Regions from separate parts of the Paenibacillus sp. EKM206P genome, predicted to be linked through region 3. Evidence: riboswitches for the same ligand, from Rfam matches in the RefSeq annotation. Region 3 holds a riboswitch; each other region holds the start of a gene.
What was found. Region 3 has a riboswitch for thiamine pyrophosphate ahead of tenA (thiaminase II). Riboswitches for the same ligand answer to the same signal wherever they lie in the genome.
Positions count from the first base shown of each region.

Region 1: it holds a riboswitch for thiamine pyrophosphate, as region 3 does, so the genes downstream of both, G9G53_RS20920 (ECF transporter S component) here and tenA (thiaminase II) in region 3, are expected to answer to the same signal.
Region 2: it holds a riboswitch for thiamine pyrophosphate, as region 3 does, so the genes downstream of both, G9G53_RS07805 (thiamine phosphate synthase) here and tenA (thiaminase II) in region 3, are expected to answer to the same signal.

Region 1 covers NZ_JAAMNQ010000012.1:104,776-114,908, forward strand. The annotation lists gene G9G53_RS20895 (limonene hydroxylase) at 1-525, shown strand, start outside; gene G9G53_RS20900 (nucleotidyltransferase domain-containing protein) at 545-1,363, shown strand; gene G9G53_RS20905 (3' terminal RNA ribose 2'-O-methyltransferase Hen1) at 1,385-2,836, shown strand; gene G9G53_RS20910 (polynucleotide kinase-phosphatase) at 2,833-5,442, shown strand; gene G9G53_RS20915 (TatD family hydrolase) at 5,463-6,260, shown strand; TPP riboswitch at 6,304-6,413, shown strand; gene G9G53_RS20920 (ECF transporter S component) at 6,664-7,260, shown strand; gene G9G53_RS20925 (ABC transporter ATP-binding protein) at 7,260-8,711, shown strand; gene G9G53_RS20930 (energy-coupling factor transporter transmembrane component T family protein) at 8,686-9,477, shown strand; gene G9G53_RS20935 (methionine ABC transporter ATP-binding protein) at 9,617-10,133, shown strand, end outside.
Region 2 covers NZ_JAAMNQ010000003.1:237,878-248,010, forward strand. The annotation lists gene G9G53_RS07770 (thiamine diphosphokinase) at 98-739, shown strand; gene G9G53_RS07775 (C40 family peptidase) at 1,019-1,516, shown strand; gene G9G53_RS07780 (response regulator transcription factor) at 1,589-2,281, opposite strand; gene G9G53_RS07785 (ThiF family adenylyltransferase) at 2,424-3,485, opposite strand; gene G9G53_RS07790 (thiazole synthase) at 3,482-4,249, opposite strand; gene thiS (sulfur carrier protein ThiS) at 4,252-4,455, opposite strand; gene thiO (glycine oxidase ThiO) at 4,452-5,600, opposite strand; gene G9G53_RS07805 (thiamine phosphate synthase) at 5,665-6,258, opposite strand; TPP riboswitch at 6,523-6,631, opposite strand; gene G9G53_RS07810 (ABC-F family ATP-binding cassette domain-containing protein) at 6,726-8,279, opposite strand; gene G9G53_RS07815 (hypothetical protein) at 8,464-9,453, opposite strand; gene G9G53_RS07820 (hypothetical protein) at 9,440-9,994, opposite strand; gene G9G53_RS07825 (hypothetical protein) at 9,996-10,133, opposite strand, start outside.
Region 3 covers NZ_JAAMNQ010000006.1:245,766-255,898, forward strand. The annotation lists gene G9G53_RS15255 (6-phospho-beta-glucosidase) at 1-99, opposite strand, end outside; gene G9G53_RS15260 (LacI family DNA-binding transcriptional regulator) at 271-1,245, shown strand; gene G9G53_RS15265 (helix-turn-helix domain-containing protein) at 1,486-2,880, shown strand; gene G9G53_RS15270 (aspartyl-phosphate phosphatase Spo0E family protein) at 3,112-3,273, shown strand; gene G9G53_RS26510 (XRE family transcriptional regulator) at 3,335-3,532, shown strand; gene thiE (thiamine phosphate synthase) at 3,807-4,508, opposite strand; gene thiD (bifunctional hydroxymethylpyrimidine kinase/phosphomethylpyrimidine kinase) at 4,505-5,335, opposite strand; gene thiM (hydroxyethylthiazole kinase) at 5,332-6,174, opposite strand; gene tenA (thiaminase II) at 6,249-6,938, opposite strand; TPP riboswitch at 7,074-7,176, opposite strand; gene G9G53_RS15300 (AEC family transporter) at 7,355-8,308, opposite strand; gene G9G53_RS15305 (NAD-dependent malic enzyme) at 8,382-10,103, opposite strand.

The DNA of each region.
Region 1 (10,133 bases), on a different contig from region 3:
GACGATCCGCAGTGGGTGAAGCCAGTAGAGCAGGAACTGCAGTATGCAGATTCACCGCATCTCCACTGCGCCATTCGCGTAGCTCGAATGCTAGCACTAGATGTATGGCCCGTGCTATTTGATCAATTAAGTAAATATCCAGTCAAGCCTAATCTATACTTTGAACTCATCAAGACAGAGGATGAACAGCGGGCTCGTAAGCTGGTGGCTTTTGCAGAAAAGCACTTGCCTCTGGAAGAAATTTCTTCTGGTCCTGCTGATGTGCCGGGCTTTGGACCGGAGTATGAAGCGCATCAATGTCTGGGTATTTTGCTTCAGCTATTGTCTTCTTACGAAGGAATGGGACAAGAGCTAGTTGCTGCCGGACTTTGGAGTCCGGTGACCTCCAATCGTCATGCAGCGCTTCATGTACTCAAGGAATGGCCTTCTGAGATGTGGGGAGAGGAAACGACAGAGCGTCTTCGCCGCTTATCGATAGATGAAACGGAGGAGTCGATTAGAGAACAGATTCGGGAAATACTTTAATGATAAGGGAGGGAACAACATGACGGATATGAAGCATGGGCAGGGTTTCATTCAACCGGAAATGCGTGAGACGATTTTGCGTGAGCTGCGCGCGTTGGAGCAAGCGGAGCAGGTGCGCATTGTATACGCCTGTGAATCAGGTAGTCGGGCGTGGGGGTTTCCTTCACAGGACAGTGACTATGATGTACGATTTATCTATGTAAGACCCATAGAATGGTATTTATCTATTTTTGATAAGCGGGATGTGATTGAACGGCCAATCAGCGATTTGCTGGATATAAACGGCTGGGATTTAAAAAAGGCGCTCCAATTGTTTCGCAAATCCAATCCGCCTTTGCTGGAATGGCTGCAATCTCCGATTTCCTATCTGGAGCAATATGCAGTGGCTGATCAGATTCGTGCGATCTCGCCGTTAACCTTCTCTCCGAAGTCCTGCATGTACCATTATCTGAATATGGCGCGGGGAAATTATCGGGATTATTTGCAGGGAGAACAGGTGAAGATTAAAAAGTATTTTTACGTGCTGCGCCCGTTGCTGGCTTGTAGCTGGATTGAACGTCACAACAGCATGCCTCCAATGGAATTCGTAGAATTGCTAGAGGAACTCATTCCGGCACATACCGAACTTTATCAGGTGATCGAACATTTGCTTGATCGTAAAAAAGCGGGCGAGGAGCTGGATGTGGAGCCACAGCTTTCGGTGGTGAATGATTTTATCCAGCAGCAAATTGCTTATTTTGAACAAAAGGCGCCCTTGCTTCAGCATATGGAGAGTGGACGTGATCAGCAGTTGGATGATATGTTCCGCGCTGCGGTGAATGAAGTATGGAAAGTATAAGCTGGGAAGGAGAAGTAGAGTATGCACATCACGCTAAAAGCAACCGGAAACAATGCTGGGATGATTTCGCACTTGCTTGCCAAAAATCCCTACAATACGTATGATCGCACGGAAAAGGGTGCGCGTGTACGCATGGTGTACACCGTGTTTACCGAGGAAGAGGCAGAAATCGTCATTCAGGCTTCGCCAGATTCGATAGATTTGGTCAAAAACAGTCCAGATAGCTATGATATTACACAATATATTAATGACCGGGAGTTTGTAACCAGCAGCTTATTTTGCACCTATATTCGTGGCTCGCTTGGTACGGCACTGAACGGCAAACCCAAAGAAGAGTATGCAGAATGGGTGACGCATCCTTTCGCGCTGGAGTTATCGTTTGGGCCTGTTGCTTCGGATTTACCGGATTCTGTGGTGGAGGGACTATTTGCTCCGCTGGGCTATCAAGTGGACATAGAACGAGGGGAAGCAGACTATTCTTTTCAGCTGAAAAATCGAAGCACTGTCAGATATGTCACGTTAAGTGGCCATCAGACGGTGCAGTATGCGCTACGTCAGTTATTGCTGTTGATTCCGGTGTTGGATAACTATAAGCACTACTATATCAGTGAAGAAGAGTTTGACAAGCTGAGACGTTACGGTGAAGGCTGGCTGTCAGCGCATCCGCTACGCGAGCTTATCATTCGACGCACGCTTCGTTTTACCAATCTGATTGAGCAATTTGAGCAATCTGATTGTGATGAAATAGGTATTAAAAAACATATTGAAAAGGATACTGTCCAAGCTCAAAAGGATAAGCACGAACAGATTCAACAGCCAGAACAGCCACATGAGGAAGGGAAGCAACAGCCTACAGTACGGCTAAATGAGCTGCGGTATCAAGCTATTATGGACGTAATTCGCAAGCTGCCTCGCAGACAGAAAATCGTAGATTTGGGTTCAGGGGAAGGGAAGCTATCGGCTCGGATGGCCCGAATGACGGGCGTTGAAGAGATTTGGGCGGTGGAGCCGTCTGCGTATGCACAGTTGAGAGCCGTGGAGCGTTTTAACAAGCTGGAAAGGCATGCCGATGCGATCAGTCCTACACCCATGATGGGCTCTCTCTTTTATTATGATGAACAATTGCGGGGAAAAGATGTGATGATCCTATGTGAGGTCATTGAGCATGTGGATGAGCATCGTCTGAACCGGGTGATGAAGACGATTGTAACGGAGTATCAGCCGGGCGTGCTGATCGTGACGACTCCCAATCGTGAATATAATGAAGTGTATCGTATGAATCAGCAAGAGATGCGGCATGGCGATCACCGTTTTGAATGGAGTAGAAGCGAGTTTCAGGAACGATGTGAGCAGTGGATTGTGGAAGCTCCTTATTCGGTAGCGCTGAAGGGGATCGGAGAAGAGGTCGAAGGCTTTGGACAACCGACCCAAATGGCTATATTTACGCGCAGAAAGGAGCAGAAGGAAGCATGAGCAATTCATCCAAACGTACGATTCATTTACCGCATGCTGGACTGGTTGTGTTGGTGGGGGCCTCCAACAGTGGGAAAACCACATTATTAGACAAGCTGGTGAGCGAAGGGATTCTGCTGGAGACAGAAGTGGTATCCTCGGATCATTTTCGCAAGCTGGTCGGAGATACGGAATTTATAGACTGGAGTGGACTTCCAAGACTGGAATCGGACGTACTGTTCTATGAGTATCAGCAAATGTCAGCCAAGGCGTTTGAGGCGATGGATACGATTCTGGCTATGCGCTGTCGCTTGAATAAGCTGACGGTTGTGGATGCCACCCATTTGTATGCTGAGGACCGTCAAAAATATGTACAGTTGGCAGCCAAGGCGCATGTTCCTGTAATGGCTTTGGTACTGGATGTATCCGAAGCTGTGCTGCTGGAACGTGATTTAGGCAGGGAGCATCCGCGTGGCCGCCAACGGGTCAAGCAGCAGGCACAGCTGTTAAAGCGGAACCTGCGTGGGATCCGTGAGGAAGGCTTTAACGCTTGCTATATCCTTAAGGATATAGAAGAAATGAATTTTGTTCGCCGTGCGCAGCCACTGTTTCATGAGATTGGCTCAGGTATTGACATCATTGGTGATATCCATGGGTGCTACCGTGAGATGCTGGAAGTGATAGAGCGGCTAGGATATACGGAAGATACGGAAGGACTATACCATCATCCAGATGGCAGAAGACTGGTATCTGTCGGGGATGTGATGAGCCGTGGCCCCAAATCGTTACAAGCGGTGCAGTTCTGGAAAAAGCACGTGGATGCTGGACTAGCGTATATGATTGACAGCAATCATGGCTGGAAAATCGGCCGTTACCTTGATGGAAGAAAGGTGACTCTCAGTCATGGGGATGAACGATTTGCAGAGGAACTGGCCCAGTATGAACAAAAAGCGGGCAAGGCAGCGGCGGAACAGCTTAGAAGCGAGTTAAGGGATTTTCTGCTACATGCACCCTCACATCTTATTTTTGGCAGGAATGGATTGCGACACGTGGTCGTGGCTCATGCGGGGATTAAGGATCATTTTATCGGCAAACAGTCGGCACGTATTTCTGATTATTGCCGTTATGGAGATACGGAAGGACAGGATGCAGACGGAAAACCAATCCGCAAAGATTGGTTCGTAGACCATGAATCGGGAGAAATAGTAGTATGGGGACATGATCCTAGACCGCAGCCTACCCTTGTGAATCAGACGGTGAATATTGATCAGGGTGTGGTATTTGGCGGTATGCTGACCGCTTATCGTTTTCCGGAAAAGGAATTTGTCAGCGTTCCGGCACATGAGAATTATGCGAATGATCCCGATAGCCCACTTGTCCGGTGGCAGAGAAAACGGTTTTCCCCGCCGAATTTACGCAAGCTCATCGCTGGTTACAGTGTACTGACGGAATCGTATGGCGAAGTGCGCGTTCAAGGAGAATCGGTCAAAACCGCTATAGATGCCGTGTCACATGTGACAGTACCGATAGAGGAACTGGTGTATATTCCACCGACCATGAGTCCTGCTCCAGCGGTGTCTGCAGAGGAAGGTTATCTGGAGCATCCGCGTGAAGCGCTGGCTTATTATCGCGGGCAAGGGGTACAAACGATGGTGGCTGAGAAAAAACATATGGGTAGCCGGGCTATTTTGCTATTATTCAAAAACGAACAGGCCGCTGTCGAGTATGTAGGCTACCCGACATTGGGCACGATCTACAGTCGGAGCGGGAGAGCTTTCTTTGAACAAAGCCTTGGGAAGCAAGTGCTGGAAAAGCTGAATGTGGATCTACGGACTGCCGGATATTTTGAACGGAACCAGACGGATTTTGTGTTGCTGGATGCGGAAATTGTACCGTGGAATCTCAAGGCTCGGGAATTGATTGCTGCACAGTATGCGCATGTGGGTGAAGCAGCTCTGCTGGATCGCAGTAAGCTGGTAGACAAGCTGAAGCAGGCGAAGGTTGCGGGCCGAGAGGTTGGAGACTGGTTGGAGGAAATGGAACAGAAGTACGCGAATGCCGTGACGTTTCAAGAGGCTTTTCAAAAATATTGCTGGGATGTGGACGGTCTGGATGAGATTCGTATCGCACCGTTTCATACGCTGGCACACAGCGGAAAGACTTTTTTCGACCATTCTCATATTTGGCATATGGAGCAAAACCGGGAGCTGGCTGGGCTGTCTTCCCTGTTTATGGAGACAGAGTATCGCGTGATCACGGACGAAGCAAGCGAGGAAGAGGTCATTCGTTGGTGGAACGAGATGACAGAGGATGGTCATGAGGGGATTGTGATCAAGCCGGAACGCTTTTTGATGAAAAATCGGGACAAGATGATTCAGCCTGCAATCAAGGTGAGAGGCCGGAAGTATTTGCACATCATTTACGGTATGGATTATCTTGCCCCTGAGAATTTAAAGCGTCTGAAGCAGCGTCGAACGAACAAAAAGGAGCGTCATGCCCTGATGGAAGGAGCGCTTGGTATGGAAGGCGTGGAACGTTTTGTCCGCAAGGATACGGTAGATCGTATTCATGAATGCGTCCTTGCCGCACTATCTCTGGAATCAGAGCCGATTGATCCAAGATTGTAGTTTGCGAGGGAGGGATTGAGATGGAAAGGGGTACACCGTTAATTGATATTGGTGTGAACTTGATGCATCGTTCGTTTCATGCAGATCGGGAACAGGTGGTAGAGAGAGCCGCGGCTGTAGGGATTTCACCGCTGATTATTACCGGGACCAGTGTCCGCAGCAGTCGGGAAGCTTCTCAGTATGCAGCGCGTTATCCGGGCAAGCTGTATGCGACAGCTGGCGTGCATCCCCATGATGCCAAAGACTGCAGTGCAGACACGATTCAGCAGCTCCGCCAGTTGGCGGGTCAGCCGCAGGTCGTATCCATAGGGGAATGCGGATTGGACTATAACCGTGATTTTTCGCCACGTGATGTGCAGCGCCGATGGTTTGGCGAGCAAATCCAACTGGCGGGTGAGCTGAAAATGCCGTTATTTCTGCATGAACGAGATGCACATGAGGACTTTGTCGCTATGCTTCGGGAGTATCAAGGGCTTGTCGATAAAGCGGTAGTGCATTGTTTTACCGGCACGGAACATGAATTGCGTACGTATGTAGAAATGGGACTGTATATCGGAATCACCGGCTGGATTTGCGACGAACGGCGGGGGAAGCATCTGCGTGAACTGGTCAGAGATATTCCCTTGGACCGTCTGATGATTGAAACGGATGCTCCATTTTTGACCCCGCGTAATTTGCCTGTGAAGCCTAAAGAAGGGCGTAATGAGCCCATGTATCTCGCTCACATTGCTGCTACGATAGCCGAATGTACAGGTCGAAGCATGATGGAGATCGAAATCGCGACGACGGAAACGGCTAAACGTTTCTTCGGATTATAGGATTGTCAAAGCCATAGATGTGGTATATATTATAGTGAATTAAAAAGCATTGTCGGGAGCTTGAGAAAGTCAGGCTGAGAGGGTGGCCCTTGCCACTGACCGTGAAATCTGATCTGGGTAATGCCAGCGTAGAGAAACCAAGAACACTATACAGGAATGCCGCTTTTTTTTGCGGTTGTCGATAGATTCAATGTATGTCCTAGCATTTTACCTTGATCCTGACTTGGCTGGGTATCAGTGTAGTAGTTTAGACTACTGGTTATATAAGGCATATCGACGAATGATGTTTTGTATGGTGCTTCACCTTTTACTGCGCATAAAGCTTGCCTGGAGATTCAGCTCCAGACAAGCTTTTTTTCATGGCCAAGAGGCCAACTATAAGGAAAAAGGGGAGCACGCAATAATGAATACTGCTGTAAGAGCGTCCAAAGGGTTGAAACTGACGGATATTTTGGTCACGATTGTGATCGCTGTTGTGTTCGGGTTGATCTACAAAATATGGGGACCTGCCTATGATTTGATGAAACCATTGGGTCTACACGCCGAGCAACTGATGTATGGCATGTGGTTTATGGCAGGTACGTTTGCTTATCTCATCATTCGCAAGCCGGGTGTTGCGATTTTGGCAGAGGTGGCAGCGGCAACGGTCAGTGCTTTTTTGGGAAGCGAATGGGGTATGTCCACCTTGTACTATGGCCTGCTGCAAGGCTTGGGAGCGGAGCTGTTTTTTGCGGCTTTTCTGTATCGGAACGCAAACCTGTGGGTTGCTTCGCTAGCTGCGGCTGGGGCGGCTGTCACTTCTCTGATTTTAGACTTCAGCTACGGGTATATTGATCAGCTATCGACTTGGAACTATGTTTTGTATATTGGATTTCGGATGATTGGCAGTATTGTGATTGCCGGGGTATTCGCGTTCTATCTGGCTAAGGCATTGGAGGTAACCGGAGTCACGCGAAGTTTGAGGCCTGCAACGGAACAAGATTATAAGGGGCTGGATTGATGAGCCGGGCAACCGAAGATGTGGTGGCTTCGATCACCCGGCTACGGTTGAAATTCCCCGGTGAGCAAGAGCTGCTTTTTCACAATATGTCTTTGTCTGTCCGCAAGGGGGAAAAGCTGCTGCTACTGGGACCGAGTGGATGCGGTAAATCAACACTGCTCCAAGTGTTAAGCGGTCTGATTCCACGCACGATAGAAGTGCCTATGAAATGCGATGCTGCTGTAATCCCAAGTGTCTCAGGTATTGTATTTCAAGATCCTGATACGCAGTTCTGTATGTCATATGCAGATGAGGAACTGGCTTTTGTGTTGGAAAATAATCAGGTTCCCCGGGAGCAGATGCGATCCCGTATTCGCGAGCTGCTGATACAGGTGGGTCTATCGACGGATGATATACATATGCCCATTGGCAGCATGTCACAGGGAATGAAGCAGCGGCTGGCGATTGCGTCTGTGCTGGCTATGGAGCCAGAAGTGCTTTTTCTGGATGAGCCCACGGCTTTGTTGGACGAGGAAGGCACTACACAGGTGTGGGATACCATTCGCAACATTTCGGTAGACCAGACACTGGTGATTGTGGAGCATAAAATTAATGAAATTGTCCATGATGTGGATCGGATTGTGGTGCTTTCTGCTCAAGGGGAGATCATTGCAGATGGAAGGGCCCAAGAAGTATTTCATGTGCACCGGCAGGCATTGTCCGAGTACGGCGTGTGGTATCCGGGAGTATGGAATGAAGCGTCTTCGCCACGTTGGAGTGAAGCAGTGACGCAACAGAATGGTGCGGGGACTGATGTGCTGGAGCTAGAACATTTTAGCGGCCTCCGCGGTTTAAGTTCAGTGATTTATGTGGAGCATGCGCAGGTGAAGCCTGGCGACTGGATTGGCGTGGTTGGTGAAAACGGGGCTGGCAAAAGCTCGCTACTGCTCTCCATGATGCGCTTACTTCGCACACAGGGACGTTATAGCGTGCGCGGAATTGAGGCAGGCAGTACAGAACAACTGGCAGAGCGTATCGGGTTCGCGTTTCAAAATCCCGAGCTGCAATTTGTAGCGCATACCGTACGAAAGGAACTAGAGTATTCGTTACCCAAGAGCTTGTATACCGTTGAACAGTGCCGGGAACGGGTCGATCGGATGCTCGTACAGTTCGGACTGGAGCGGCTGGACGAGCGGCATCCGTATCAGCTTTCGTTAGGCCAAAAAAGGCGGTTGAGTATTGCTACGGCTATGATTCGTGAGCCGGAAGTGCTGCTGCTCGATGAACCGACCTTTGGGCAGGATGCGCGTAATACCTTTGTCATGCTGGATATGTTGGAGCAGCTGAGAGCGGCGGGCACGGCCATTGTGATGGTCACCCATGACCCGGAAATTGTCCGTCGATATTGTACCGATACATGGCGGATTCAGAAAGGGGAACTACAGTATGAACCTGTCCTTTCCCCATCATAAAACATGGCTGCATCGCGTGAATCCGGGCCTAAAGCTCGTGATGTTTTCCATCCTGTTTGTGGTCGTTATAGTCATTCATGATCCGAATGTCATGTTTAATGTTGCGTGTGCTATGCTGTTGCTGCTTGTCTGGTCAGGCCATCCATGGAAGAGGCTGCTGCTATACGGGTCTCCCTTTATATTGGTGTTTATTTCAACTTCAACGGGCATGATGATGTTCGGCAAAGGGGTGACGACCTGGTGGACATGGGGCTTGATCCATGTGACGCAGGAAAGCTTTTACCGAGGCATGCATCTGGGCTTTCGTGCGCTGAGTATGGCTGCGGTAGGTTTGTTGTTTGGTTTAACGACTCGTCCAGTGGACCTTTTTTATTCACTGATGCAGCAATGGAAGCTCCCTCCGAAGTATGCATACAGCTTTTTGGCAGCCATGCGGTTGATGCCTATGATGGTGGAGGAATTCCAGGCATTGAGACAAGCCCACCGTATTCGAGGTTTACATCAGCATGTGTCCAAATGGAATATGTATGCCACGCTTCGCAGGTATGCGATTCCGCTACTCGCTCAAAGTATTCGGCGTGCCCAGCGCATTGCTATTGCTATGGAAGCCAAGGGTTTTACCAATGAAACCAAGCGAACGTATTATTATGCGATCGGCTATTCGGCTATAGATATTGTATTCATATTCTATTTTGTCGTCATGCTTACGCTGGCTTGGGGACTTGGGATTTGCTTTCCTTATGTAGGGGTGTGGGATGTACGTTAATTGTTGTCAAAAGGCTTTGCCCGTTTTCTGCTCTGTGGTATATTAATGCAATGGGAATTGACGGCTCGTACAGACCCGCCTGGGCTGGCGGGCTTATTACATTTTCCCTGAGAAATGGATCATCAGGAGGCCAGGTTTCATGATTACGCTGCATCAGGTAAACAAGCATTATACCACCTCAAGCGGCCAATTTCATGCGGTTCAATCCGTGTCCCTTCAAGTGGAGGAGGGGGAAATCCACGGTATTATAGGTGCCAGCGGTGCCGGTAAGTCTACCTTGCTCCGGTTGATGAATGTATTGGAAAGGCCGGATGAGGGAAACGTGGTTGTGAACGGGGAAGATCTGACTCGCATGCCGGAAAAACGTCTCCGTGAAGCGCGGCGATCCATAGGGATGATTTTTCAGCATTATCATCTTGTTCACAATCGGACGGTCAGTGGAAATGTAGCAATGCCGTTGGAGCTGGCAGGTGTCGCGAAAAAAGAGAGAGCAGAACGTGTGCGCGAATGCCTGCAATTCGTCGGCTTAGCTGATAAAGCAGAACAGTATCCGGCACAATTGAGCGGAGGCCAAAAGCAACGTGTAGCGATAGCCAGAGCGCTGGCGAATCGACCTGCGGTGCTGCTGTGTGATGAGCCGACCTCGGCGCTTGATC
Region 2 (10,133 bases), on a different contig from region 3:
AGCCATGTCCTCCAAAATTGTGCAAGCCATATTTAACGCGGTATACTTAAAAACGATGGTATATATAGGATCGTATCAGAAAGAAAGGATGTTGATTATGACAAAAAAACGAGCGATTGTATTTTCAGGTGGTCGTCTTAATGAAGAAGATTTACATCAAATACAGCCCGATGATTTTATTATAGGTGCAGATAAAGGTGCTCTTTTCCTGATCGAGCACGGTATCACACCACATATCTCTGTAGGAGATTTTGATTCAATCACACCAGAGGAAAAAGAAAAGGTAGAATCAGCAAGCCAACGTATGATTGCGTGCGATCCAGTACTTAAAGACTTAACAGATACTGAGCTTGCTTTAGAAATCGCTATGGACGAACAGGCAGATCAAGTACTGATGCTTGGTGTGACTGGCACCCGGATGGACCACACATTGGCTAATGTTCAAATATTGGTACGTGCAATGCAGCATCATATTAGCTGCGCTATTATGGACGCACATAATTATATTGAGCTCACCGGATCAACGCTTGAAATCCAACCTATGGGCTATACATATACATCGCTGCTTCCTATGACCGCCGAAGTAACTGGCATACAACTAGAAGGATTTATGTATCCGTTACATAATGCCACCCTCAAAATGGGACAATCACGTGCTGTCAGTAATAAGCTAACGGCTTCAAAAGGTACGATTTCCATCAAAAGCGGTCTGCTACTCGTTATTCAAAGCAAGGATTAATTATGACATTATTGTAACCATTATATAAATTGTTTTTCACTCAAAACCCTTGATGAACAAGGGTTTTTCCGTTTATAGAGATCAATGAATCGATATATTTTTTACAAATTGTAATTTTTAATCGTTTTTTAATAATCGCTGTGTAAGTCTTGTCCCTCAAGCATTTGAGCGTTCTTTTCCAACTATTAGGCGGCTTCAAAACTGTTATACTCAACGCTGTCAGTTAGTTAGCAACTCAGCAAAATATTGCACAAATCAATTTTTGGAGGTATTTACAACATGAATATGCAGAAAATCATAAAAAAGGTAATTATAGCAGGGGTCGCAGCCACGATCGGCTTTGGCACTTTTGCAATTGAGGGAACAAATACGGCACAAGCCGCCACTACGACTTCGGTAGGCCAAAAAGTAATTAACTACGGTGAAAAATATATGGGAACTCCTTATAAGTTTGGAGCTTCCACAAGCACTACACGTAATTTTGACTGTTCTTCTTTCATGAAGCACATATTCAAGAAATACGGAGTAAATTTGCCGCGTACTTCTGTTCAACAGTCTAAAGTTGGACATGCCGTATCCAAGTCCAATTTGAAAAAAGGCGACTTAGTTTTCTTTTCAAGCGGTAGTCGTGCTACAGGACGCAACATTACCCACGTAGCAGTCTATATGGGCGGGGGTAAAATTTTGCACACTTACGGCGGACCTGGCGTGACCATCTCCGATTTGAACTCTGGCAACTGGAAAAGAACATACATTAAAGCACGCCGCGTGCTGTAGTGCTGTAGCATGAAACTCATTTTGAAATATGCGAGCCGGGACGAAAAGTTCCGGCTTTTTTTATACCTAATACTATTCTGATACGGTAGGTGTTCTGAGTGAATAACCAATACCTCGTTCCGTACGGATCATTTTAAACTTATACCCCTTATCTACTTTAACCCTCAAATGTCTGATATAGACATCTACTACGTTCGTATCAACGATATAGTCATGTTTCCAAACATCCTTCAGAATTTGCTGCCTGCTACAAACTTGGTTAAGATGTATCGCCAGATGAAGCAAAAGATCGAATTCCTTCGGAGTTAATTCCAGCTTTTGTCCCCCTCTGCTCACCATTCTGCTTGCATTGTCTATATGTAAATCACCCGCCTCGATTGCCCTTTTCACATCACGTTCAATACCAAAAATCCGTAATAAATTAGCCACTCTAGCCTGAAGAACTCTAGGATAAAAGGGCAGAACGATCACATCATGTGCTCCTTGTTCAAAACAGGAAACAATATGGTCCTCCTCATCTGATGAAGTCATTGCTAATAGCGGGACATGAGGATGGTATTGCTGCAATATGCGAAGCAAGCCTTGCGAAACCGTCTGTTCATCTTCTATATTGAGCAGCAGCAAATCCACAGGATTATGGGCTACATAAGAGCTTGCATCCGTCGTATTGCTAACATGAACCACCTGATAACCTTCCTGCTCCAATGGACGAACAATTACGGGAGACGCTTCATTTACATCCACAAGCAAAATTAACGGGCTCACCTTTTCACCCACCTGGTTTGGACATAGCATTACATATTGGATACGAACAAGTTTGTGTTATAAGCCATTAAAGCATATTAATATTATTGTAACAAAAAAGCAGAAAATCATTCTCCAAAGAATGGCTTTCTACTTTTATGGTTTAACCCAAATAGCGATGATACAGACTTCTTGCTTTTGCCACGTCCTTTGTCCCATGGATCAGCGCTCTGCCATCTGCAAAAACAACCAAGCGATGCTCGCTTGTACTAAAGGAAACCAAAAACGGATTTCGCTCTACTTTTCCTTCTCCCAAAGAAGCAAATCTATCTGCCGTTTCTGCAAGATTCAGATGGATCGGGTTTGCTGGTCTAATTTGAACGGTATCCCTACCGCACAAAACATCTGTTTTCTGCCGATGAGAGGCCGACAAATAGGGATACGTCGGTTGACTGCCGCAAGAAGGACAGTTCTCCTTTTTAACGCTATCTACTGCTATCGCTACGTACTCATTTTTCCACAAATCAAACGAAAGTAACTTCCCTCTCAAATCTTCCGGATATCCGCCAAGAAGTTTGAAAGCTTCCGTAGTTTGGTTAGCCGTGACCATCTGTACAGCCTGCGGAATAATCCCGGCGGTATCACAGGTTTCCCCACCAAACGGTATAGTTCCCAGCAGACAGTGAAGACAAGGCGTTTGACCCGGTAAAATGGTGTAGGTTACACCATAGCTGCCTACACATCCCCCATAAATCCAAGGTATCCGATGCTTGAGTGCCATGTCGTTCATAAGAAGTCGGGTATCGAAATTATCGGTTGCATCCATCAAGAGATCTACCCCTTGGATCAACTCTTCCAGCTCTTCCACCCCAACATCCAGTACATGTGCATGTATAACCGTTTCCGAATTAATATCCTTTAATCTTCGCTGAGCAGCTACTACTTTGGGATATCTTTGCGCAGCATCACTTTCCTGAAAAAGCTGCTGGCGCTGCAAATTGCTCCATTCCACATAATCCCGGTCTACGAGGCTCACTGTACCTACACCCCCGCGAACGAGCGTTTCCGCAATACCTGTACCTAACGCTCCGGCACCTATGATTAGTACGTGGGAAGAGGCAAGCCGACGTTGTCCTGTCGGTCCAAAGGGCGCGAATCTTTCCTGTCTGGAATAACGGTCACTTGAATGTGTTCCTCCTGCACCGGATTTGTCAGTTACCTTCATGCCTGAACCATACCTTCTATCGGACTGCTTGCTGAAGCGTAACGTTTTACAGGAATCATCCCCGCCTCAAAACCATATCTTCCAGCACGAACAGCCAGTTTCATGGCCTCGGCCATTTTTACCGGGTCCTTCGCTCCTGATACGGCTGTATTCAACAAAACAGCATCTGCCCCTAACTGCATCGCCATTGCCGCGTCACCGGGTGAGCGAATACCCGCATCGACAATAACCGGAACCTCCGCCTGTTCAATAATTAGACCTAATGAAAACGGATTAAGCAAACCATGTCCTGTACCAATCGGTGAAGCTCCAGGCATAACGGCATGTACTCCAAGCTCTTGTAGCCTCTTTGCTAGAATCACATCGTCCGATATGTAGGGCAGCACGATAAAGCCTTCTTCTAACAGCTTTTCGCTAGCTTTCAACGTTTCAAATGGGTCCGGCAGCAGTGTCTTGCTATCCCCAATGACCTCCACTTTAATCATATCGCACAGGCCGGAGGCTTTTGCCAATTGGGCAATACGAATCGCCTCCTCTGCTGTTGTAGCCCCTGCTGTGTTGGGAAGAAGTGTATACCGGCTCAAATCCAGCATATCGAGAAAATGCTGCTTATCCCGTTCCTCCAAGTTCAATCTCCGTACAGCAAACGTCAATATTTCCGTCTCAGCAGCCTCTACTGCTTGGGATTGGATATCCAGATCAGAGAATTTTCCTGTTCCCAACAATAACCTCGAGGTAAAAGATGCTTTTCCAATGGTTAACATAATCAACCGCCTCCCACAAAATGTACAATCTCTAGGCAATCTCCATCTTTCAGTACCGCTTCATCATGATCTTCACGGGTCAATATATGCCGATTCAGCTCCACCACTACGGTTTTCACCTTTACATCAAGCTCATGTAGCAATTGATTCACATGAGTGATTCGATTAGAAAAGGTCAGGCTCTGGCCGTTAATCGTCAGCTTCATAAGCTTTTCTCCTTGAGGAGCTCAGAAGAAAAACTACTTATCCCAAGTTCTGCTGCACAAGCCCCATTAAGCATAGCTGCCATCGCACGCCCGGTAGCATCACTCAGCAGGACACCGTTGCGATAATGCCCGACTGCAGCATATACGCCCTCGACCCCAGGAACAATGCCTATAAAAGGATGACCTGATACAGCCTGCGGACGTAAGCCCGCCCAAGCACGTATAAAAGAAGCTTCACGGACGCGCGGCAGCCAGGCAGAGGCACGTGCCAGCAACCCCTCCAAGCCTCCTACGGTTACTTCTTCGTCATATTGATGCGAAAGGCTCGTTGCCCCAATCCAAAGCTCGTTATTCTGTTTAGGCACGAGGTAAATATCATCAGCATAAATGGTGTATTCTAACGGGTGATCCTTCAAGGAGACCGCTACCGCTTCGCCCTTGACCGGATAAAGTGGATATTCAAACCCAACCTGCGCTAGCAATTTCATGCTATCCAAGCCTCCGGCAATAATGACCTGATCGCAGGAAAAAAAACCACTATCTGTACGGACACCGCAAATTCGACCATCCTGTATGACCAGTTGCTCTGCCTGTGTACCAGACCATACCGTTGCTCCCAGCACCGCAGCAGCACCTGCATAAGCACGGCAAAGCTGGACAGGAGCCACTTGTGTCTCCTTTGAACGATATATTGCCCCGATCGCTTGTTCATCCAAACCTGGAATTCGTCGGGCCAATTCTTTCGCATCCCACCAGATAGGACAATCACCCTCTCGCGTTTTAGCAGCTTTCCAGCGTTTTTGGCCTTCAGTCTCCGTACGGAAAGGGGTCACAAACCCTTCAGTACGGAATTCCACCGAAATACCTGACAAACGCTCTAGATCACAGACAAGCTCAGGGAATGCATCTCGACTTATGCGAGCAAATCGTGATAGCTCAGAGCCGGTGAACTCTTCACTTTCCGCTGCCAGCATTCCAACCGCTGCTCCTGAGGCTCCCTCACCCGGGATCAATCGTTCCAGCATAATCGTACTTCTTCCCTCCTTGGCCACATGATAAGCAATGGAACTGCCGATGACACCTCCACCTATGACCAAGCATTCAGCGTGTCCAATCACTCTTTCCTCTGTGTGTATCTTTAGCATTTGTTCCGTATCTCCTCTCCATAAACCCTTCTGCTTTCAGCTTGCCTCTACTCTCGTTTTCTCGCTACAGGCTGTGAACTACAAGGTCTGCCATTCGCCTATACTCCATTGCAGCTGCAACGGGCGACTCAGCCTCCCATATACCAGACATCACCGCAATTCCGCTTGCTCCGGCCCTATAAAGCTCCGGGATATGATGCGGTTGTATGCCGCCTAGCGCAATCACCGGAATGTTCGACAGCCTGCAAATATGTTCAAGCTGAGCTAAACCCCGCGGTACAATACCGGGCTTACAATGGGTCTCATATACGTGACCATAAAGTACATAGTCCGCTCCTGCCCGCTCAGCAATTTGCATCTCCTCCAAGGAATGTACAGACACTCCACAGCGTGTACCCTTTGGAAGTAGGCTTTTCACATCCACAACAGGTAATCCATTAGCTGGTAATTGAACGGCTCCAACCAAAGTAAGTAAAGCTACATCCACACGATCATTTACTACAATTTGTTGCAAAGGAACTTCCTGCTCCACCAGGCTGCGAGTCAAAGAAAGCAATGCAGAGGCACCATTCTGTTTTAAACGTGCGTGTACATAATGAACATACGGACAAATCACAGCAGCCACTTGGGCGGCTTGTGCAAAAGTGCCCTTTTCCATCGAAATTGCGTGTAATTCGATTTTGTCTTCACCTCACATTGGACTAAAGGATCTAAGCTTAGCCAGCCACGTCTACCAGCAGGAATGAAAGGGGATTATATGTGAATCGTCTACGGAAGCTCGAACTACTTAAAATGAACGAAACGCAAAAAAACCACTTCCCCAAGGAAGTGGTTTAACGAACGTCCAATAATCGAACGGACCATGAATCCGTATACGTGTATCGTCCCACGCACAAACAAAAATAAAGATGGTGTTGCCTTGTTTGTACGGCGCTCACTTCCCTACGCTGGCATAACCCAGATCAGGTGCAAAGGGTCCGAAATCCATTTATTCCGTCTCAGCCGCATGGGCGGCTCCCCTAGTGTGACTATTTTATTGTATAAGCTAAAGATAGCTTAGCATATTTTTCTAATTCTGCAAACCCCACTTCGTGTGAAATTTGATGGAACTGGATTTAGCTGATTTTAGTTAACTTTACTTGACCACTCTTCCACATTCCACGTTTTGGTTACCCAATCCTCGTAAAAGTCCGGTTCGTGAGATACAAGCAATACGGTCCCTTTGTATTCCTTCAAGGCACGTTTCAGCTCATCCTTTGCTTTAACATCCAAGTGGTTGGTAGGCTCATCGAACAGTACCCAGTTGCTTTCACGCATTAACAGTTTGCAAAGACGGACTTTAGCCTGTTCTCCACCACTGAGCGCAGATAGCGGACGCGTGATATGCTCATTTTTCAAACCGCAACGCGCCAAATGCGCTCGTACTTCATGCTGGTTCAAATGCGGAAATTCATTCCACACATCGTCAATCGGTGTAATTTTCTCGGCCTTTACTTCCTGCTCAAAATAAGCGGGCTGCAAAAAATCACCTTGATAAGTTTTTCCACTGATTGGCGGAATTTTTCCCAATATGGTTTTGAGCAATGTCGATTTACCGACACCATTGTAGCCGACAATTGCAATCTTTTCGCCACGTTCAATCGTCATGGACATTTTAGGCAAAAGGGCATGTGTATAACCAATCTCAAAATCAATACCCTCAAATACCGTCTTTCCGCTTGCACGTGCCTCTTTGAATTGAAAGGTTGGTTTTGCGGCTTCTTCAGGCTTATCAATACGTTCGATCCGATCAAGCTGCTTTTCACGGCTCTTTGCTCGGCCTGAGGTAGAGGCACGCGCTTTATTACGCTGAATAAAATCTTCCTGTTTCTTAATAAAATCCTGTTGCTTCTCATAAGCATCAATATGCTGGGCTTTGTTCAGATCCGCCATTTCGAGAAACTTTTCATAATTAGCTGAATAACGGGTCATCTTGGCAAATTCAAGATGGTAAATAACATTAACGACCTGGTTCATAAATTCAGTATCATGTGAAATAAGAATAAAAGCATAAGGATAATCCTTCAAATAGCGCGTAAGCCATTCAATATGCTCTACATCCAAATAGTTGGTAGGTTCATCCAGCAACAGGACGTTCGGCTTTTCCAACAGCAACTTAGCAAGAAGAACCTTTGTCCGTTGCCCGCCGCTAAGTGCGGATACATCCCGATCCAGTCCTATCGCCGACAGACCTAGTCCATTCGCCATCTCTTCAACCTTTACATCAATGAGGTAAAAATCCCCCATATCCAGTTGCTCCTGAATTTCACCCATCTGTTCCAGCAACACTTCCAACTCATCAGGAGAAGCATCCCCCATTTTGTCAGTAATCTGCATCATTTCCTTTTCCAATTCCAACAAAGGAAGAAAAGCATCCTTCAATACATCACGTACCGTTTTGCCCGGTGTCAGCTTGGTATGCTGATCCAGATAGCCGTAACGCACACGTGGAGTCCATTCCACTTTACCCTCATCCTTAAGCAATTTTCCAGTGAGAATGTTCATGAGTGTCGATTTACCAACACCGTTAGCTCCTACCAAACCTACACGTTCCCCCGCAAGCAATCGAAAGGAAACATTTTTAAATAATGCGCGGTCCCCAAAGTTGTGGGATACATTTTCTACAGTCAATAAACTCATAAGCTGTTTTTGGCTCCTTATTGTCATCGGCATTGCCGACTGTTCTTATTTCATATGCATTTCGTTTCTCTCAAAGCTTTATTGTAGCACATTCTGCAACCATATCGGAATATTGAAAACAGTGAATTTTAAGGTTTTTTGGTATGGATCTGCCTAAAAAAAGAAAAACCACCCATGAGGGTGATTATTTTAAGCCATTATAACATTTGTACTCAAAGTAACCCGCAGCTGCTGCAGATTTTTCATCCGTGAAACGTTCACTCGCTTTAAAGGGAGCTGGACATGAATCTCTATAAAAATACTTTATTCCAGTATCTGGTTCTATGCCACCGATAATGTCTTGCTTTCTAACGACTCTCCCACCACCAAATCCATAGTTATTGTAATACCTGTCTCCAACCGGAATGCCTTGGATAAACGCGATCAGCCCCACATCATCTACCGTGTTGTACCACTCCTCTTGCGGAATGATCGGTAGCGTGAACGAATAAGTTATGCCGTTACGTGCTGCTTTTTCGTTATGGACATTAATAATTCGCGCCAAGTTCTCTTGAACGCTGCGAACAATGGTGGAACGACGTATTTGCTCAAAAGTTTCTGAATTTTTCAGCAAAGATATAGCGGTCTGATCCTGAAGTTCCTTTTGAAAGCCCTCTACCCACCTGTGATTTCGAGCATCGTATGCGTGCACATAATTATCCAAGGTGAACCCCACACTGTTGCCTACTGAATCAACATAGGCATATGGCTTTTTTTCGCTCCATTTGTGGCCAATAGCAGCTTGTCCATGCTCGTCTGTATAGGCTTCTGAGGTGAACGCATAATAACCGTCATAATCCAGAATTACAATAGCCGGTATGTAATCCAATAATGCACGTTGTGCTACTATATCCCCATCAATGCCTACATTAAGAAAAAGGGTGTGCAGGAACGTGTTCAGCGCTGCTTCTTTATCTACCCGAAAAAACTTATCCGATCCGTATCCGGCCTCGCGTTCCTGACGTTCATTCTGTGAGAGCACAACCCCTGCATCCTGAACTGCGGTACGGAGAGCCGACGTATATTTCATTTCTAGCTGCTGCACTTCACGCTGATTCTGCACCCGTAAGTCACTAACTACACCAAAGGGCAAAAACAAAAGTATAAATATGACCGCAAAATCAGTAATCCTCATTCAGAACCATGCCCCCGTAAGAAGCTGTAACTGCTGGCTTGCCGCTATCTGCCCCACCAAGAAGCCATGATTTGTACAAGTCCGCAGGAGTCCGATTCGTATTATGTACCCGGACCGTAAAATAATCCCCGGCCATCAAGGTATATCGACGCGTCTGATCTGATTTTGGCTGCTGATTGTCAGGAAACAGTACAGGAAAAATTTGCGAATTATAGTACCCATCATATACAGCTTCATAATTGCCCAGAAAACTGTCTGGCTTCGCGGCATCTGCATAGTCCGGTACATACTTTTTGTGCATATGCTCCAAGTCAACTTCGTACGTATTGCCTGTCAATTCCAGATCACGCATAAAATCGTTATACATCGTCGGTGTAATGTAACCCTTGGTTCTTACCATATCAACAAAACGTACAGTTGCATGATATGTATTTAACCCGGATATATCATCCTGCCGTTCAGCAGCTTGAGCTGCGGGTACGATGTACAAAAGCAATACAGCGAGCAGCGCCCCCAACAGCTTCGATATTGTTTGAACCACTTCAGTCTTCCCCCAATTTCTCAAAACGTACAGATGTTATGTCCCCATTCCCATTACGCTGGGGGTACATGGAATATAATGAGGAAGCATCCAGGGTCGATACATCAGGCTCAAACGGTTCAGAAAATACATCATACTC
Region 3 (10,133 bases):
AATGGGAAGCTCTGCATAACGTTTGATGAAGCCTTCTACTAATTCCGGTGTATAGCTGGAGCCTCCGCCAATGGTTGCAATCTTTATGCCTTTTTTCATAGTTAGTGCCTCCTAAGTATGTTTTGTAAACCGCTTTCTTAAGCACAAATTCACTGTAATCCCTGTAATGCATTACAGGTCAAGCGCTTTTGAAAAACTTATTTTGGGAAGGTGACAATTATAGGGCGGACACCACGAACATGCTAAAATAGAAAGAACGAGGTGAGAAAAATGGCGAATATTCATGAAATTGCAAAGCTGGCGGGGGTATCCTCGGCTACGGTGTCCCGTGTCATTAACAACCATCCGTACGTAAGTGAACCGACAAGACAGCGTGTGCAGGAGGTCATAGATCGACTGGATTATGTTCCTAATCTTAATGCGGTATCTTTAAAAAAAGGCATGACCAAGCTCATAGGGATTATTTCACTTTCTTTTAATGATTCATTGGGTTTATTTGTGCGCGGATTTACAATGTATGCCCAGGAGCATGGCTTTAATATAGCGCTGTTTATTACCAATGGGGAGAAGGAACAGGAGCTTGAAGCGCTGGAAATGTTGCGGAGAAAGCAACTGGACGCCTTGGTCTGTATGATTCGCGTTAATGAGTGGAGTGTGATTGAGCATTATACAAAATATGGCCCGATTGTGACCTGGCAGCGTGTAAACATTGAGGCAATCCCGTCTGTATTTATGGATCAGTATCAGGGCTATACGCTGGCATTGGAACATTTGTACACCCGAGGATATCGGAAAATTGTGAATGTGTACGGCAGCATGCGGGGGTTGAATACAAAAGAACGCATTCGAGCTTATCATGACTTTTGCGAAAAATATGATTTGGACGCTGAGGCCTTCCCGCATTTTTATGATTTAAATTCAATAGAAGCTGGTGAACAAATAGCTCATTGGTGGGCAGAACGAGCACCAACAGACAGGCCGGACGCCTTCGCCTGTTCTACCGATTATTTGGCAGCAGGTCTTTTGACTGAAGCGCGTAGGCTAGGTGTTTCTGTACCGAGTGATTTTGCAGTAGTAGGCTTTGATAACACCGAAATCTCGCATTTGCTTGATTTAACTACGATTCATTACCCGATAGACAAGCAAGCTGAGAATGCGTTCATTATGATTCGAAATGCCCTCGAAGGGCTGGATGAAACGATACATCATCTGGAATTCAAATTAGTAGAGCGAGCGACCACCTGAATTCTGAAAGGGTTGTGTTTCAAAGCTTCTCAATGAAAATGATGGAGGTGTTCACCCATCCATTGTTACAAATATTTAAATGCTAATGAATATATGAATTAATGTGGTATTTTCACCTTTTTAAGGGGTACTAATAATGTGGATATTAACTAAAGCTCATTGACGTATGTTAAAATTTGGACAATAATTTGAGATGAGATTATAAAAATTTGGTGTTTTTATGTGAAGGGTGGTTATGACTTGGGACATACACCTACGATCTTAGATAAGTTTGAGAATTTTTTAAAACAAAACAATTTGACTTTGGCGCAATTTTCCGAACATTCAGGTGTTCATCAAAGAACACTTAATAATTGGATTGCCAAGCATCGTCCTGTTGCTATACATCAGCTAGATCGAATCACTTGGGCTATGGGACTACCAGAAGGTTTTTTTTACGAACTATACATAGATAACTACATCATTGAGCGTTCCCCAGATTGGCGGCGAATTGAGCCGTTGTTATTTCGCTGTGCGGAACTGGACAAGTTACATGCGATCCAGCTTGTAGTGGCCCATATCATGGACAACCTCCTTTATTCCCCGAAGCTATTCGATGCGGCAGAAATGTTATTCGCACAAGGTCAGCGTAATGCTGCTTTGTTACTCTATGAGGGGATTGCGGAAGGCGAGAAGTACCAGCACTCTGAACGCTTGGCTATCTGTCAGTATCGTCTGTTTACGATTCAGGTGGGGAACGATCAGATCCGAAATCTCAAGGCGGCTACTCGATTTGAACCCTTTGTCGAACGTCTGGATGAAATAGATCAACTTGATGCGTTGAAGGATCTAGCGAATGTGTATCGTTCATTACACGAGTGGGATATGCTTTATGAAACAGCTCAAAAAATGAGACATAAAGCGGAAATTTATTATTCTATGAAACAACGGCAGAAGAAGCAAAAGAGTGAGGAGTCTTATATGAGGTTAAGTCGTCCCATATTTGTTTACATTACCTATGCTGATTTACTGTGTGCTAGTGTATGTGAAGCCCAAGGCAATTATCAGCAAGCTTTACAGTTTACATATGCCTACGCAAATTTAGATTGGGTGATTGAGACAGACGAGGAAACTCGACACTGGATCAACTTGTACGAGCATTGGGCAGTAGGTAATATCTTTGTAAATAAACTTCTGTCTGGGGATACCAGTGTGCTTCCAGATTATGTTGAATATATTGTAGCTACATTAATTACTAACGAAGATGAAAAGCTCTCAATGCTGTTGAACATTATAATAGCGGCTAACCGATATGCAATAGATGTTGATGATGTACTCTCACGTTTTGAAGTGGAGTTTAATTCTTTTGATCCAGCATCTACTGATATGTACACACATCAAGTTGTACCAGAACACATAACGCTTTTTAAATATGAACTTGCTAAGTATTACTTGAATAGAGGTAGCTACACGCATGGCTTTAAATACTTGCTAGACGTTTTATCTAAATCATTAACCATTAATAAAGAAGCTTTTTTTATTAGGTGCATAAGACTATTTGAGAAGTTTAAAGCGTTTGCAGATGTTAAGGCCCATATGAGGTACGAAAGTTTAGTGAGCGAAGGGCAAAGAGAAAGAACGTTTTATTATTGGTAGTAGTATCCTTTTATTCATGTAGGATTAAGATCCTGTATGTAAATATTATTAATAGAAACTAGAGCCTCTGCTCCACTTTATTAGTGGAAACGGAGGTTTTTTGCATAGATTTAGGGACGCCCTTATTTATGAAAACTTTTGTGATATTCTCTTTTTGTTAGGCGCATCATCCGAAAAACCAAAAAACGTCTTTTTATTCTAAAATGTGACATAGAGGAGGGGATCATACTGATGAACCAAGGTGTGACTTTACTTCGTGTCGAGAGAGCTAGGAGGAAACTGTACCAAGTCCAGAAAAAGTATGGATTTTTAACACACCCCAAAGTAATTGAGCAATCTAAAAGGTTGGATTACCTGTTGAATCATTACCAAACATGCAGATCGAATCATTAAGCTCTGGTGTATTACATGTTGCGTAATACATGATTCCAAAAACTAAAACTTGGAGGTAGTGATGTTGAATCATCGAAATTCTGTAACCCCTTTTGGATGGGAGATCAAGCAAAAACTGCTCGAGAAAAGAATGGATCAGAAAACTTTTTGTAGTACATATCATATTCCAGCTTCCAGATTGTCAAATCTCATTCATGGGACACGCAAGGCTACAAGATACAGAAAACAAGTATCCGAATTGCTCGGAATTGAAGAATAATGTATTATTTCTATTTTTGAAACGACTCTGTCTGAACATAAGTATTAATTAAAAGCGACTTATGCCATCGTGTTTCTTTTGAGATAAATAAAAATAGGATAATTCCGAATAAGATCATAAACATAATCAGTTCTACGATCGTATCGGTTATAATACTGGTCTTATATAAAGTCTCGACAACCTAAGAAGACGATCTGATTAATCAGATCGTCTTCTGCTGGGTATGAAACGAGAAATTATTTAGTCAATCGAAACAATTTGCTATGATCCATCTTTATCTTTTATTAAATGATTTTTGGGACATCTCTCGATTTTTGATGCCTAGCACTACCTTTTTCTTTAATTCCTTGACCGCGCCTCTAACCTGCTCTGTCTGTGTCACGGCTGAAATCACCGCCACACCATCTGCACCTGCACGTGCGACTTCCTCAACACGGTCGACTGTAATACCTCCGATTCCAACAATCGGCACATCAATTCCCGTTTTACGCATCTCATATAAAATTGCTGGCCCATGTACAGCATGGGCATCATCCTTCGAGAGGGTAGGATAGATTGGCCCGACGCCGAGATAATCAGCACCTTGCAGAATGGCTCGACGTGCTTCCTCAATGGTATGGGCAGAGACGCCTAGAATTCGATTTCCGATTCGCTCGCGGACGGTTTCGGCAGATTCATCGTCCTGACCGATGTGAACACCGTCAGCGTCGATTTCAAGAGCCAGCTCCACATCGTCATTGATGATGAAGGGGACACCAGCGTGGCGGCACAGTTCCTGTAGCTGGCGCGCAAGTTCGAACATAGGGATACCCGTTAATGCGCCATGGCCTTTTTCCCGGAACTGGACCATGGTTGCCCCGCCAGCCAGAGCCTCCTGCACGACCCAGCCTGGTTCCGCTAGGCAATTCACGCTTCCAAGCACCAGGTACATCTGTAGCTGGCGGCGCACCACCTCTGACAACATTCTGCCGCTCATAGAAGCATCTCCTGACGACGACGGAAGGCCCAATGATTGGTGGGCCCATGTCCCTGTCCAAGCTGCAAAGATTCCTCAATCGCCGCCTGGATGAAGGCTTTGCCATTCGAGATAGCCTCCGGTACAGACATCCCTTTCCCTAATTCTGCGGTAATCGCTGCCGAGAAGGTGCACCCAGTTCCGTGTGTATGGACAGTCCGTACTCGCTTGCCGCTCAGCTCTGTAAAGGCGGTTCCGTCAAAGAGCAGGTCAACAATCTGTTCGCTGCTCTCGCTCTCGTCAGCGTGGCCACCCTTGATCACAACGAATTCTGATCCCATACTGCTAATATGTCTTGCAGCCTCGCGGCGATCCTCCATCGTACGGATGCTGATCCCTGTCAGGGCTTCCGCCTCCGGGATATTCGGTGTAACGACCAGGGCCAAGGGGAGCAGTTCGTCCTTCAAAGCCTGCACCGCTTCCAATTGCAGCAGTTCAGCGCCCCCCTTCGCAATCATCACGGGATCGACGACGACCTTTTTCCAGCCGAACTTTCGGATCTGCTCACTCACAAGACGGATGATACCCGCATTAAACAGCATGCCAGTCTTCAGGGCATCCACTCCAAGGTCTAATCCTACAGCTTCGATCTGTTCCGCTGTTGCTTCCTGTGGCAGCGGATATACGCCGTGGACCCCTAAGGTGTTCTGTACAGTAATGGCCGTAATAGCTGACATGCCGTATACGCCAAGCTCTTGAAAGGTTTTGAGATCGGCTTGAATTCCGGCCCCGCCGCCACTGTCCGAGCCGGCAATCGTCAGTGCTCTGGGTACACGAGTGTCTGTCATCGCGCACCACCTGCTGTAGTTGTTCCAGCTTCACGGATCGTGACATGCCCCTCTAGCGAACCAGTATGTAGTTTGGCGAGCTCGTCGAGAAAGGCAATCTGGAAGCTGCCTGGCCCTAGCTCTGCGGTACGTGTTGCGGCTCGGGAAGCTGCTGCACTGTAAAATGCCAAGCCTGCTGTACCTGCGAGCAGCAGGTTGGGTTCAACAGCTGCAAAGGCACCTAACACAGAGGTCAGCAGGCAGCCTGCTCCGGTTACCTTCGTGAGCAGCGCGTCTCCGCCGCTTATCATTCGTGCTTCGGTCCCATCGGTGATGACGTCTTCTTTTCCAGTGATGACAACCATTGTATTGAGCGCTCGAGCAGCCCGAATTGCCAGATCGACATGGCCGCTGTCAGCACTGTCACCAGCATCTACGCCTTTAATCTCACGCGCTTCTCCGACAAGATGGGCAACTTCGGCTGCGTTGCCCCGTACCAATGAGATTTTGACTTTACTCAGGATTCGCAGTGCCGATTCAGTTCTAAAGCTCGTTGCTCCCGCACCGACCGGGTCTAGCAGGACCGGAACACCGTGTGCATTCGCCGATTGTCCAGCAATGATCATGGCATCCACCAGTTCGCGGTTCAGCGTACCGATGTTTAACACGACGGCGCCTGCTATTTTGGCCATATCTGCTACTTCCTCGGGTGCATAGGCCATCACCGGGGAGGCTCCCAATGCATACAGGCCGTTGGCGGTAAAGTTGGTGACTACCACATTGGTGATATTGTGAACGAGGGGTTTGCTATTTTGTACCTTCGTTAGGAGATCCGAATAACTTTTTTCCCATGTACTCATCATGATTATCCTCTCTATAGTTGGTGGTTCAACAGGACATTAACCGTACTTCACGCATCGAATTGACAGGCTGACTATTCCAAGACCGCTGCCTGCATCTGGACCGGCCATTCTTCCTGCTTATAAGCCATGTCCCAGAACTTATATTCCAGCTGGCAGCTCAGTATAAAATGCTCAATCATCCGCTCCCGCTCAGCAGCCGTTGCCCCTTCCGCCCAAGCATCTACACGTTCTCGGAACTTGAGTGTTGTATCATCAAGCTGGTCTCCATAAAAGCCAATCCATTCATAGAACGGATGGGACTTATCCGGCTTTACTTCATCTAGCAGCCTGCGGCCAATCTCGGCATACGTCCACATACATGGCAGCAGCACAGCCAAGATCTCGCCCAGGTTGCCCTCATGCGCAACCGTCAGCATGTGCCGGATATAGTGATGAGCCGACGGAGCGAGCGGATATCCCTGCAATTCTTCATAGGTCACCCCTGCGACAGCACAGAAATTTTGATGCGGGTGAACCTCGCTGTGGAGAATAAAAGAGATTTGTTCATTAAATACAGCCATGTCCTCCCGATTCGTGCATTTGGAGATTGCGATGCCGTATATCCGCATGTAGGCGTTCAAATATTCAAAGTCCTGTTTTACATAGTGAATCAGCTGTCCCCTTGTCAAACTTCCTTCAGCAATACCTCTCACAAAGGGATGCTCAAAAATCGCTTGAAAAATGCCGTCCGCCTGCCGACGGAGTTCTTGTGTAAAACTCAATTTCGCCACCTCCATAAAATTGAAGAGCAAGAAGTCCTGTAAGAATATAATTCCGGAACAACGCTAAAAAGCCGCCCCGGAAAACTGGAGCGGCTTCAACAATAGGCACAATGCGCAAAAAAACGCTTGAAACCTTATATAAAGGCTCCACTTTCCTACGCTAGTACGAACTAGATCAGGTTCAAAGGGTCCAAGATACGTTCTTGTCTCAGCTATAGCGGCTCCCCTAGTGGACTTCTATTCTTTTGACTATTACTGTACATACGTTCATACGCTATGTCAAACATGTCTATCTGGTCAAGGGCCAAACGACAGAGCTGAAGTTCGCTTCCGAGAGGGAAAAAGGCGCTGGAGAAGGTCAGTTCCGTCTACACGAAGGAGTTCGCGGCAGGCTTCACTGTCTAATTAATCAGATTTTATACCAAAAGAGAAATCAGAACTGGGAGTGTGACGAGCGATATGACAGCACTGATGACAAAGGAGGAGGCTGTTTCTGATTCCAGGCTTTCAAAACGGGTGGCGATCATAGCAGCGACTGCTGAACCCGGGAAGGAAACGAGCAGAACTGCCTTCACAGTATCTGCAGACGACAGACCGCACAGGTAGGCGATCAGCAGCATTAATAAAGGCTGTACAATTGTTTTTAACAATGCGATGGCAAAGGCACTTACACTAAAACTAATGTTGCGTACGCCAATGGTCACTCCGACAGCGAATAAAGCGGCCCCGGACGTAATGTCTCCGATTTGATTCAACGATTTGTTCAACAAATCCGGTGAATGGAAGCCGAACAAGGTCAAAATTACACCAATCAGTGGAACCAGCGCCAGCGGTTCTTTTAAGCCGTGAAGAATGGAGTCCCAGATTAACCTTCCGAGGTGACCGTTCCGTTCTTTGCCTGAATTCCGGCTGGCTACGGTAGCTATAATAGTAGCCGCCGGGTCAAGGAAGGCATTGACTACAATTCCCGTAAGCGCAATCGGAATGGCGACAGCAGAGGAACCGTAGATGGCTCCAAGCACCGGAATACCCATAAAAGCAAAGGTAGGCTGTGCCGAGTTCAAAGCAAACATGGCGGCATCCTTCACTGACTGCTTCCCCGCAAAGCGGGACAGTAGAAGGAGAACGGCAAAAAAGCCGACAATGCCAATGAACAGTGCCAGCAGGAATGGCCATTGCTCGATGAGTGCTTTCCTGTCCGTTGTCGTGATACCGATGAATAGATGCGCAGGCAGTGCAAATTTGGTAACGAGCGCATTTAAGGCCTTGGAGGAAGAGGCATCAAAGCTTTTGTAATGCCCCGCTAACCACCCTAAAATAATAACGAAAAAAATCGGCACCAAAATGTACAAGATATGTCCGACACTCATAGATTGATTCTCCTTGCTTGAACTGACGTATTCTGCCTGTCTGAACAAGGCAATCCCTTTCCTAAATGGAGCATTAGTGAGGGTGATGTATTACGCTTTCCACTGCTTTGACCTTGACATATTCCGGTTTCCACATTGCATCCCGTATAGCTTGTTCAACATTTGAAATGTGTGCCTGAGCTACCTGATCCTGAATCGCTGCTTTCGCTACCGCAACCGCAACAACGTACGAAACATCACGTAATTTTTGGATATGAGGGAGCAACGCACCGCCAGGCTTATTCGAATCTACGCCATTGGCAACGGCATCTGCTGCGGCTGTAAACATCGCAGGGGTAATCCTTTTGGCTTTAACCACAATCGCACCCAGACCCAGTCCCGGGAACACAAAGGCATTGTTCGCCTGTCCAATTTCAAATTTCGTACCGTTATAAGTGACGGGGTCAAAAGGGCTTCCGGTAGCAATTAATGCCTTGCCATCGGTCCACCGTATTAGATCCTCAGGTATAGCTTCTGCAAGATTTGTAGGATTGGACATGGGCATAATGATCGGGCGTTCTACATGCTTCGCCATCTCTTTGATGATCTCTTCAGAAAAGGCACCTGCTACTCCAGAAGTTCCGATTAATAGGGTAGGCTTCACCTGACGGATGACCTCCAGCAGCGGTATTTTGCCGTCATCCGACCGCGTCCATGAGCTGACTTCCTCTTTTTTACGTACATACGGTTTCTGATATTCCAGTACATCTTCCATATCGTCCGTTAACAGCCCACGGTAATCAAAGGCCCAAAAGGACTTGAATGAATCTTCCGCGGAAAGGCCGTCCTCGATCATAGCGCCCCGAATTTGGTCAGCGTTACCGATCCCTGCTGCTCCTGGGCCGAAGACAAGTACCTTTTGCTCACGCAGCGGAGTCTTGGTGACACCCACCGCCGAAAGAATTGCAGCCAAGGTCACCGCTCCTGTACCTTGTATATCATCGTTGAAGGTGAGTATACTTTGACCGTATTTTCCTATAATATGGCGTGCATTTACGCTACCAACATCTTCCCAATGTAAAAGCGCCTTCGGGAATTGCGCTAACGTTTTGCTGATAAAAGTATCAATAAACTGGTTATAGGCTTCTCCGCGAACCCGTTTATGGCGGTTTCCGATGTACAGTGGATCATTCAGCAACTTTTCATTATTCGTACCTACATCCAGTACAATGGGCAGCACCCGCCCGGGATGAATGCCTGCCGCAGCCGTATACACTGCAAGTTTGCCAATAGCAATGTTAATCCCCCCGACACCCCAGTCCCCAATCCCCAAAATACTTTCGGAATCCGTTACGACGATCAGATCCACATCTTCACCACTCAAACCGGAATTATAAAACGCTTGTCCAATACCGTTCGGGTTATCTATCGACAAATATACGCCCCCAGGGCGGTTGTACTCGTGACTATATTCTTGAATCGCGGTTCCGACGGTCGGTGTATAGACTACGGGTAGCATTTCACTTAAATGATCGGTTAGTAGCCGATAGTAGAGGACGACATTTCGGTTGTGGAGGTCGTTGAGAGAAGCATTTTTACGTAGCATGGTAGGTTGTGCGAGAAATTGCTGATATGCTCGTACGCTCTGTTTCTCCAATGAAAGGACGGTGGGAGGAAGGATTCCATCCAAACCCAGTTCTTTGCGTTCTTCTTCTGTAAAAGCAACGCCTTTGTTCAAAAGGGGATTTGCCAACACATCCTTCCCCCGTAAAGGAGTAGATAATGACCCATCGCGATTGACATAAAATGCTTCCATAGAAAGACCTTCCTTCTGTTCATTTACATA